DNA from 3 places in the Cytobacillus sp. SAFR-174 genome. Region 3 is predicted to be linked to each of the others. Evidence: riboswitches for the same ligand, from Rfam matches in the RefSeq annotation. Region 3 holds a riboswitch; each other region holds the start of a gene.
The links. Region 3 has a riboswitch for S-adenosylmethionine ahead of ACTHRG_RS17880 (O-methyltransferase). Riboswitches for the same ligand answer to the same signal wherever they lie in the genome.

Region 1: linked by a shared signal. The riboswitch ahead of ACTHRG_RS00295 (2,3-diketo-5-methylthiopentyl-1-phosphate enolase) and the one ahead of ACTHRG_RS17880 (O-methyltransferase) in region 3 are both predicted to bind S-adenosylmethionine.
Region 2: linked by a shared signal. The riboswitch ahead of metK (methionine adenosyltransferase) and the one ahead of ACTHRG_RS17880 (O-methyltransferase) in region 3 are both predicted to bind S-adenosylmethionine.

The regions. Positions count from the first base shown of each region.
Region 1 is NZ_JBQCMZ010000001.1:60,626-63,902, reverse strand. It holds gene ACTHRG_RS00300 (2-hydroxy-3-keto-5-methylthiopentenyl-1-phosphate phosphatase) at 1-421, opposite strand, end outside; gene ACTHRG_RS00295 (2,3-diketo-5-methylthiopentyl-1-phosphate enolase) at 414-1,646, opposite strand; SAM riboswitch class I at 1,732-1,835, opposite strand; gene ACTHRG_RS00290 (pyridoxal phosphate-dependent aminotransferase) at 1,923-3,095, opposite strand; gene ACTHRG_RS00285 (carbon-nitrogen family hydrolase) at 3,241-3,277, shown strand, end outside.
Region 2 is NZ_JBQCMZ010000031.1:7,540-10,816, reverse strand. It holds gene pckA (phosphoenolpyruvate carboxykinase (ATP)) at 1-348, opposite strand, end outside; gene ACTHRG_RS21820 (thiol-disulfide oxidoreductase DCC family protein) at 567-941, shown strand; SAM riboswitch class I at 1,047-1,162, shown strand; gene metK (methionine adenosyltransferase) at 1,472-2,665, shown strand; gene asnB (asparagine synthase (glutamine-hydrolyzing)) at 2,958-3,277, shown strand, end outside.
Region 3 is NZ_JBQCMZ010000019.1:39,955-43,231, forward strand. It holds gene ACTHRG_RS17870 (PLP-dependent aminotransferase family protein) at 1-72, opposite strand, end outside; gene ACTHRG_RS17875 (GNAT family N-acetyltransferase) at 127-699, opposite strand; gene ACTHRG_RS17880 (O-methyltransferase) at 808-1,386, opposite strand; SAM riboswitch class I at 1,494-1,600, opposite strand; gene ACTHRG_RS17885 (hypothetical protein) at 1,676-3,277, opposite strand, start outside.

The sequences.
Region 1 (3,277 bases), on a different contig from region 3:
ATTTTTCATCACAGCTATGGGGCCATAAGATTTTTATTGTGTCTCCGCTAAAATCTGAACCATTGCAGAACACTGCTTCAAAGGGTCCATACTTATCCAAAACGGGAGCTACAAAAAAGTCTATTCCTCCGCTTACTATATAAAGCGGTATATCTTTTTCTGCCAGATAATCGACAAACGGCTGAAAACCCTCTCTTATCTTTGCATTTTTTAAAATGAAATCAGTAAGATCACTTTTCAGTTTGCTTGGGAGAAGGGAAAACATCTTTCCTACTCCCTCTTTAATAGAAACTTCCTGCTGCAGGACTTGATTTTTTATCCCCTCCCACCCAGAAGGAGCAAAATGTTTCATAATATTGATGATGTTATCTTTTTCGGTAATAGTTCCATCAAAGTCGCAAAATACCGCTATTTTAGCCATTCTTTAAAGCCGCCTTTTTGTATCCCCATAAATCAATCGCTCTTTTTAATTCTGGGAAGTCTGATGGAGCATCGGCTAAAGAGGCTCCCTTTAAAGTTAAATCAATCGCCTGGCGGAATGCCAAACCGCCTCCTCTTGCCCCATCAGGGTGCCCGTGTACGCCGCCTCCGGCATTGATGACACTGTCTATTCCGAAGTCTTCGAATAGCAATGGCACTAAACCCGGATGGATGCCGGCTGAGGGTACCGGAAAAGTTCTTTTGCAAAAATCATTCACAGTCAGGCTATCCGCAATTGATAATGCCTGGGTTTTCTCAAGGGCTACTGACCCATAAGGTGAAGGGAAAAGAGACAAGTCTGCCCCTGCATACCTGAGCAGTTTACCTAAAAGCAAAGGATAGGAGATCCCATAAACACTTGAAGCTGAAAGGGCTCCGCTGACTGCAGGATGTGCCATGATAGACAGTTCAATCTCATCATCTTCCCTCAAAGACTGCAATACATCGAGCCCATAAGAGAATACATTGAAAAGAAGAAGATCAGCTCCAAGACTGGATGCCTTTCTTGCCTTATCTCTTAATTCAAACGACCTGCCTGTTAAATTTACGGCATATAAGGTCCGATGGCCCGTTTCTTCATAAACCTGTCTCAACACCTTTTTTCCTTCCTTTATCCGCGCTTCTAACGGTGTAAGGCTGTTTTCAAATAGTATTTCATCGTCTTTTACAAGGTCTATGCCGCCCATGGCCTGTTCCCGCAGCTGAGAAGTCAAAAAATCCATATCTTTGCCGAGCACTCCTTTGAAGATGCTCATCAGAAGAGGCCTGTCATATACATTCAATTTTTCCCTCAGCCCTTCAATCCCAAAGCGAGGTCCGGGGAAAAAATTTTTCAATTCATTGGAAAACTGCAAATCCAAAAGTTTAATCTTTCCGTCCAGTGACAGTTTCCCAAAGACTGTTGTTAATATTGCCGGTAAATCCGGACTAAAATTTACAGCAGGATAGGCAATCTTGATAATTGCTGCTGTTTCCTTACTTTCTGCATCTTTTGTAAAGGTTTCAACAGAAACGACCCTGCCTTTATGCTTCTTTAGCTGCTGCTTTTCAAGCTCCGGCAGATGGGTCCATGATCCAACTGTTAAACCTAAAGCAATCTCCTCCGCTTTTTTCTCCGGATTATGTTTTTCATCATGTATTAGGTACGCTGCAATAATTTCGCTCATGAATCTTCTTCCTTTCAATATCAAAGAATGAGAAAAATAAAAAACCTCTTCAAATAAGAAGAGGTTAGCATAGCAATCTAACATCTTCTTATCTTTCAGCTATAAGCTGCAAGATTTAGCACCGTGCTTAAGTTTAAGTCGGTTGCCGGGCTTCATAGGGCTAGTCCCTCCGCCTGCTCTTGATAAGAAAACGAAATCTATTATTCAGTTAATTTAGAAATTTAATTAGAATTATGACAGTGCTTAATACTTTTGTCAATTTAATTTTTGAAAAAATTAAAATAGATCTAATTTTTGTATTCGCCTTACCGCTTCTTTAAGTCTTTCTTCAGATGTCAGCAAACCGGCTCTCACAAATCCTTCTCCAAATTGGCCGAACCCATTGCCTGGTGCAACTGCAATATGCGCTTTTTCCAGGAGATACTCAGAAAACTCTTCAGATGTATATGATTCCGGGACCTTAAGCCATGCAAAAAAGGAGCCTTGAGGCGCTTGTACATCCCACCCGATTTCCCTGAGACCGGAAATAAATGCATTTCGTCTGGATTCGTAGATTGAATTCAACTCTTTTACACAATCCTGTGAGCCTGACAGAGCAGATGCCGCAGCTTCCTGAACAGCTCCAAACAAGCTGACGTAAAGATGATCCTGCATCAGGTTCAGTGCTGCAATAACGCTTGCATTTCCAGCCGCAAACCCTACTCTCCAGCCAGCCATATTAAAGGTCTTTGAAAGAGTATAAATTTCAATTCCGACCTCTTTTGCCCCATCTGCCTGAAGAAAACTTACTGGTTTTTTTCCATCAAATCCAATTCCGCCATATGCAAAGTCATGAACGGTGCAAATACCATGCTTTCGGCTCAATTCGACTGTTTCCTGAAAAAAATCAATGTTTGCCACTGCTCCAGTAGGATTATTTGGATAATTAAGAAACATTAATTTGGCTGAATCAAGCTTCTCAGCTGGAAATTCACTGTAAACAGGCAAGAAGTTATTTTCCTCTCTCAGAGGCATTGTTACCATTTTTGCTTTAGCAAGCGCAACTCCTGACCAATAATCAGGATATCCCGGGTCCGGAACCAATACGCTGTCCCCGGGATTTAAAAGGCATTGAGGAATTTCAACAAGCCCTGCTTTGCCTCCAAAAAGGATCGCTATTTCAGTATCTGGGTCCAAATCCACATCATATTCCCTTTTATAAAAGTCAGCTGCTGCCTTTTTTAAATACGGGTAACCCTGAAAAGGAGAATACTTATGGTTTTGAGGGTTTTCGGCTGCACTATGAAGACGCTTGACAATATGCTCCGGGGTAGGCAGATCAGGATTTCCCTGTCCCAGGTTGATGACATCATGACCCTGTTCAAGCTTTTTCCCCACCTTAGCTGTCAAAGAGGCAAAAAACTGTTTTGGCAGACTTTTTAATAGTTCTGATTGCGGATAATTAATCAAATTGTTCACCTGCTTTTAAAAAAATGATTGAAAATATAGTCACAAATGATATAACGTAAATGATAAGTTGTAAAGTAAAATTTAGAAAATTTATATCTATCGGACTAATCATAACATAAGGAAAAGATGATTGCGGGGGAGTTAAATGAAATTAAAGGTTGCCTGTTTACAAATGGATATCG
Region 2 (3,277 bases), on a different contig from region 3:
TTTTTTATCAGCACCTGCAAAGCCTTTGAAAACAAATACTTCTTCTTTTTCTTTTAAGTAATTGATTACTTTATTATAAAGATTGGAGAATGCTTCTTCAGAGATGGGCTGGTTTACGCTGCCCCAGTCCATTTTATCTTTATTTGATGCTTCTTCAACAATGTATTTATCTTTAGGGGAACGCCCTGTATACTTTCCTGTAGTAGCGCGTACAGCACCAGTGGAAGTAAGGGACCCTTCATTGCGGTTTAAAACTTTTTCCACAAGCTGAGGAACGGATAATTGCACTTGAATGTTGCTGCCATTTAATAATTCACTCAATTCGTTTGATATGCTTACAGAGTTCATCTGATGAATACCTTCCTTTTTCCCGATTTTTTTATGAAAGTGATTACATCTCGAAATTAGTATAACACATTGAAATGATTAGTCTATACTATTACGAAACTTTTTTGTCTCTGTTATTAAATTGTCACAATTGGACAGGTAATCTCCTTTGATCGCCTTATAACCGATATATGCTATTATAGAAGAAAGTGTTAATTTTACCATGGGACTGATCTAAAATGAAGACAATTGCCCTATATGATGGAACTTGCTCGTTATGCAAGGAAACAAAGAGAATATTTAAAAAGCTCGATTGGCTGGATAAAGTGGAATGGATTTCTCTGCAGGAATATGAGAAAATGCCGGGTTCTTTATCATTCTCCAGACAAGATTTGCGCAAAGAGCTTCATCTTATTACCCCCTCGGGCAGTGTGAAAAAGGGGTACTCTGCAGTACGGAGACTGCTGCTCCTCTTTCCTGCATCCTTTTTGATCAGCACCTTTTTATATTTACCTTTCACTGAACTTCTGGGCGATCCTGCCTACAAATGGATTGCGAAAAACAGGCAAAAATTTCTAAAGAAAAAGTGTGGCGATGGAAGCTGTTCCCTGTAAAGGGGAAGCTTACATTTTGAAGCTGAAATTTAACGGTGAAAAATAATGAGAATCTGTTGACATGGTTCGATAAAATACGGTATGATTCAACCTTGAACGGATACTCTCTTATCCCGAGCTGGTGGAGGGACAGGCCCTATGAAACCCAGCAACCTGCTAAAGGCAATAATCAGCAAAGGTGCTAACCTGACGCAAGGACGTAATTCCTTGAACGATAAGAGTGAAAGGCGCGAATCGATTTGCTTTCAACCTTTTCACTAAATGAGAAGGTTTTTTATATTGCAATGAAATGAACGGCTTTTGGAATGTACTATTTATGTGAGTTTTTGGCATGATTATGAATAATGGATACCTGGCATTCTTGCCGGCGCTGTCTATTTTTCTAATAAAAACTCCATGTTTATTTCATACTACTAAGGGAATGAGTTCCGTATCAAACAGAGATCCATGAAATGACAGGGAAAAATTATTTTTCCGCTTCCCCATTTCTTATTTCTCGCTCAATTTTCTATTTATAAGGAGGAAGCCAGATGTCAACAAAACGTCGTTTGTTTACTTCTGAATCAGTTACTGAAGGTCATCCGGATAAAATCTGTGACCAAATTTCTGATGCAATCTTAGATGCGATTTTAGCTAAAGATGCGAATGCCCGTGTTGCTGCAGAGACTTCTGTAACAACTGGACTTGTATTAGTTGCAGGTGAAATCACAACATCTACATACGTAGATATTCCAAAAATCGTTCGTGAAACGGTAAAAGAAATCGGTTATACCCGTGCTAAATATGGTTTCGATTCTGAAACATGTGCAGTTTTAACTTCCATTGATGAGCAGTCTGCAGATATCGCAATGGGTGTTGACCAGGCACTTGAAGCACGCGAAGGGCAAATGAGCGATCAGGAAATTGAAGCAATCGGTGCAGGAGACCAGGGCTTAATGTTCGGTTTTGCCTGCAACGAAACGAAGGAGCTTATGCCTCTTCCGATTTCTTTGGCACATAAGCTTTCCCGCCGCCTGACTGAAGTTCGTAAAGAAGAGATCCTTCCTTACCTTCGTCCGGATGGAAAAACTCAGGTAACCGTTGAGTATGATGAAAATGACAAGCCTGTCCGTATTGACACAATCGTTATTTCTACTCAGCATCACCCTGAAATCAGCCTGGAGCAAATCCAGCGCAACCTGAAGGAACATGTTATTAACCCGGTTGTTCCGAAAGAACTAATCGATGAGAATACAAAGTACTTCATCAACCCGACTGGACGTTTTGTTATCGGCGGACCACAAGGGGATGCTGGTCTGACTGGACGCAAAATCATTGTTGATACCTACGGCGGATATGCACGCCATGGCGGCGGCGCGTTCTCCGGTAAGGATCCTACAAAGGTTGACCGCTCAGCTGCATATGCTGCACGTTATGTAGCGAAGAACCTTGTAGCAGCCGGTTTGGCAGAAAAAGTTGAAGTTCAGCTTGCTTATGCAATCGGTGTGGCACAGCCTGTTTCAATCTCTGTTGATACATTTGGAACTGGCAAAGTGGATGAAGATGTATTAGTTGATTTAGTAAGAAAGCATTTTGATCTTCGTCCTGCAGGAATTATTAACATGCTTGGCCTTCGCCGCCCAATTTACAAGCAGACAGCTGCTTACGGACATTTCGGACGTACAGATGTTGACCTTCCTTGGGAGCGTACTGACAAGGCAGAAATTCTTCGTTCTGAAGCGTAATAGAAAAGCGGGAGTTGCATTTACAGTGTAACTCCCGCTTTCTTTTTTGCGTCATAATACATATAGGGTGTAATTCACTTTTCGGTCTTTATGCTCTATAGTCGTTTATAATTTTATGGTATCGTATAAACTTCGGATAATGGCTTAATTTTCCGTACAGAAACATTTTATATTCTGCGTGCTAATTATTAGCGATTAGTGGTAGTATTATAGGGTATGTTTTCTAAGACAAAGGAGCCGCATGAGGCTATATCTAAATATTGAGAATAGAATGGAGTAGGTGACGTACATAATGTGTGGTTTTATTGGTTGTGTACATGAAAAAGCACAAAATTACCGTGACGCAGATAAAGAACAATTCCAAAATATGAATGATATCATTACTCACCGGGGTCCGGATGACTCAGGATACTATTTTGATGATCATATTCAATTTGGCTTCCGCCGGCTGAGCATTATTGATATTGAAAGCGGACACCAGCCGCTGACTTACGAGAATGAACGTTATTGGATCATCTTTAATGGTGAAATCTATAATTATGTGGAACTTCGTGAAGAACTTCTCAAAGCGGGCTTAAGCTTTGAAACAAGCTCAGATACAGAAGTCATCAT
Region 3 (3,277 bases):
AATCCACTCCCCTGGGGGAGTATTCTGAAGCGCCTTTTTGATTTTATCAGTAAAAAAAGAATCATCATTCACTTCGATCTACACCCTTCCAGCACTATTATTATTAAGTATAATTGTTCCAAAAACCTAGAAAAGCAAGTTTTCTTCGAAATGTCTTTTTACTTTTCCCCAATCTTCCTTTATAACACTATATAGGACAGTATGGCGAATGGTCCCTTCTTTTCGTATCATATGATTTCGAAGGACGCCCTCTTTTACCGCACCGGTACGTTCGATCGCTTTTTGTGAACGGAAGTTTTCATGTCCGGTTTTAATTTGTACGCGATTCACGGACAGTTCTTCAAAACAGTATGTTAATAATAAATATTTACAGTTTGAATTAATATTCGTGCGCCAATAAAGAGGGTTTATCCATGTTGAGCCGATTTCGAGCCGTTTATGCAGGATTGAGATATCGAGAAACCAAGTAGCACCGATGATATTCCCTGTTTTTTGATGGACAATGACAAAAGCAAAGTCGGTGCCCTGCTCACGTTTTTGTAACGCATCGTTGACGTATTGAATTACCCGGCTTTTATCAGTTAAATCAACAGACATATGCTCCCATATACGATGATCCTGTGCCGCTTCATAAATTCCCTCTGCATGCTCAAGTTCCATCGGAATTAATTGAACAATATCATTCTCTAATCTTTGCATGCCAACACTCTCCTTGAAACAATTAAACCTCTTTTCATTGATTCCGACAAATATGCAGCAACTATCATCATGAGATTCTCCATCTCCACTAATATATAAATACAATTATCACACTGCTGTTTTTACAGCCAGTATCAGCCCGGTAGCCCAATCCAATTCTGTTATGTCCAGGTCAGGTCTGTCCTGCAGAGTTTTTAGAAGTTTTGTGGCTTTGATCCGGAATTCTTCAGGCAATTTCTGCTGCGGAAACACATCGTGAATCACATAAAAACCGCCGATATTTAAATGATCCAGAGTTTTGTCCAGAAGCTCGAATTTCCCCGGCCATGTGTCAGCAAAAATAAAATCGAATCCTTCGGACAGGCTATTGATAAATGCTGCGCCGTCCTCACAGCAAAATGTAATTCTGCTGTCATTACCGAGGTACTTTCTTGCAATCGATTGCACTGTCGAATCAATGTCAACAGTCGTAAGCTTACTGCTTTCATCCATCCCATCCATGATCCATGAAGCAGACGCTCCCGTGCCTGTTCCCAGCTCCAAGAAGCTTCCCCCTGGTTTTGAGGCAGCCAGCCCCTTTAGTAAAAACCCTGTTTTTCGATCACATGACTGCCCGAAGCCGAGCACATCTGATTCCTGTAATATCCTTGAATATGCTTCCGGCACCTGTATAACGCCGTTTTCCATTTTACCATTCCTCCTCTTTCTTCGTTCTAATCTAACCAAGCTCAAACTATAAAAGAGCATCAAAAAAAGGCCTCTCAGTATAAGAGGCCTTTACTATTAAAAACGACCTCTTATCTCACAGAGCTTAAACTCTGTTGGAATTAGCACCTTCCTGACATAATCAGGGGTTGCTGAGGCTTCGCAGGGCCAGTCCCTCCACCTCTCGTGATAAGAATTGTGAATACTTATTGATTTTCACCCAAGTATTGCATAGTTTCAGTAAAATGGCAATACTTTCATTCTTTTAAATCTAATGAACTGCTTCCTCTCCCTGATAAATCCTAAATGCCGGAACAATCGTATCCGACACAATTTCTTTCCCCTTTTCACGGATGAAGTCCAATTTATAGTACGCTTCGAATCTCTGGCTGATTTCTGTTTTCACCAATTCAGGCGGAGTGACGACGATGAATTGGAACTTCAGCTTATCGGCTACAGCGAAAATAGGATCGAGCACATGGGCAGAAGCAGCTTGGCCGAAGGGATTATCACAGACTAGCGGAACCCAGCTTTGATCGGTTTCACTCTTGACCGAAAGAAGCATCATCATCATGACCATGCGGGCAGAAAGCTTTTGACCGCCGCTGCCATCTGATTTCGTCCTTGAACCCTGGTTGATCGTCTGCCAGGTCGAATAATGCTCACGCTGCGGTTTACCGTACATGAAGGCATTGTCTGTACGCATGTTATAAACCAGGAGCTCCGGATAGCGATTTCTGAGGGAAACAAATAAAATTTGCTCATCACTGATAAGCTGTTTGATTTCCTGTTCCAGCATCGGATTATTATCATCAATCATCTCAAATCGCTTTGTAATTTTATTAATGGCTGAAACGAAATGCTGCTTCAGTAAAGGTTCAACATCTTCCGCTTTTTTAGGCAGGATATCTTCTTTAAGCTGGACGAGCGGGAAAGAACCCCTTTCATTCTTAAGCTTCATTTTCGAAATCATCGAGCGAATTGACTCTGAAATGCTCATTACCTTCATGCTTGCCCGGCTTGCCCAGAAGTTTTGCGCCTTTTCCGCCCGTTCTTTGTCGCGCTCCAGCTGCTCCAGGCCGCTCTGAGAAAAGCGCTTCATGTTCTGGACGACACTTTGAATATGCGCATAATGCCTTGTATCCATATGATCGAGCGTAGTTAAGACTTCATTCTTAAAGCGAATTTCCCAATCCTTGCCTTCAATAGAAAGCTTTAAATTTCTTAGTGATTGTTCAATCTTCGCATGCTTCTCTTGCCCTTCATCCTGAATAGCCTGATGTTTTTCACTCCAGGATAGGATGCTTTGCTTTCCATGACTCTTTATTTTTTCTATATCCTCATCCGAAAAAGCTGCCGCTTCCTCTTTAAGAATGACGGATAAATGCAATTGATCTTTTTCAAACTCAGTTATACTTTGTTCTGTCTCTTTTTTGCGCTCTTCCGTCTTCTTTATTTCTGCATTTGTCTGTTTGGTCTGATCAGTAATTTCAACCGTCTTCACTTCCAGATCAAGCTCTTCCCATTCTTCAGGCTGCTGGTCATGCTTGGCCACTTTTTTAGAGGTTTTTTTACGCTGATCCATTCCATGCTTTAAGGAAGTTTCCGCAATGGTTACGGTCTTTTCCTGCTCACGCTCTTCTTTCTCTGCTGCCTTTGTTTCCTTTGCAGCTGTCTGAACCATATTTTCCAAAATACTTATTGGTTCATCCGGTACAGAAGCATCCTTCCACTCTTCATTAAGGGCATGAAGTTTTTTCTCCAGCTTCCTTTGCTGCTTCTGTTCCGCATCTCTTGTCGCTTGAATCGCGAGCAGTTCACTGGCTTGTTCTTCTTTTGATTTTTTCAGCTGTTTAAGCTCTCCAATGCTGCC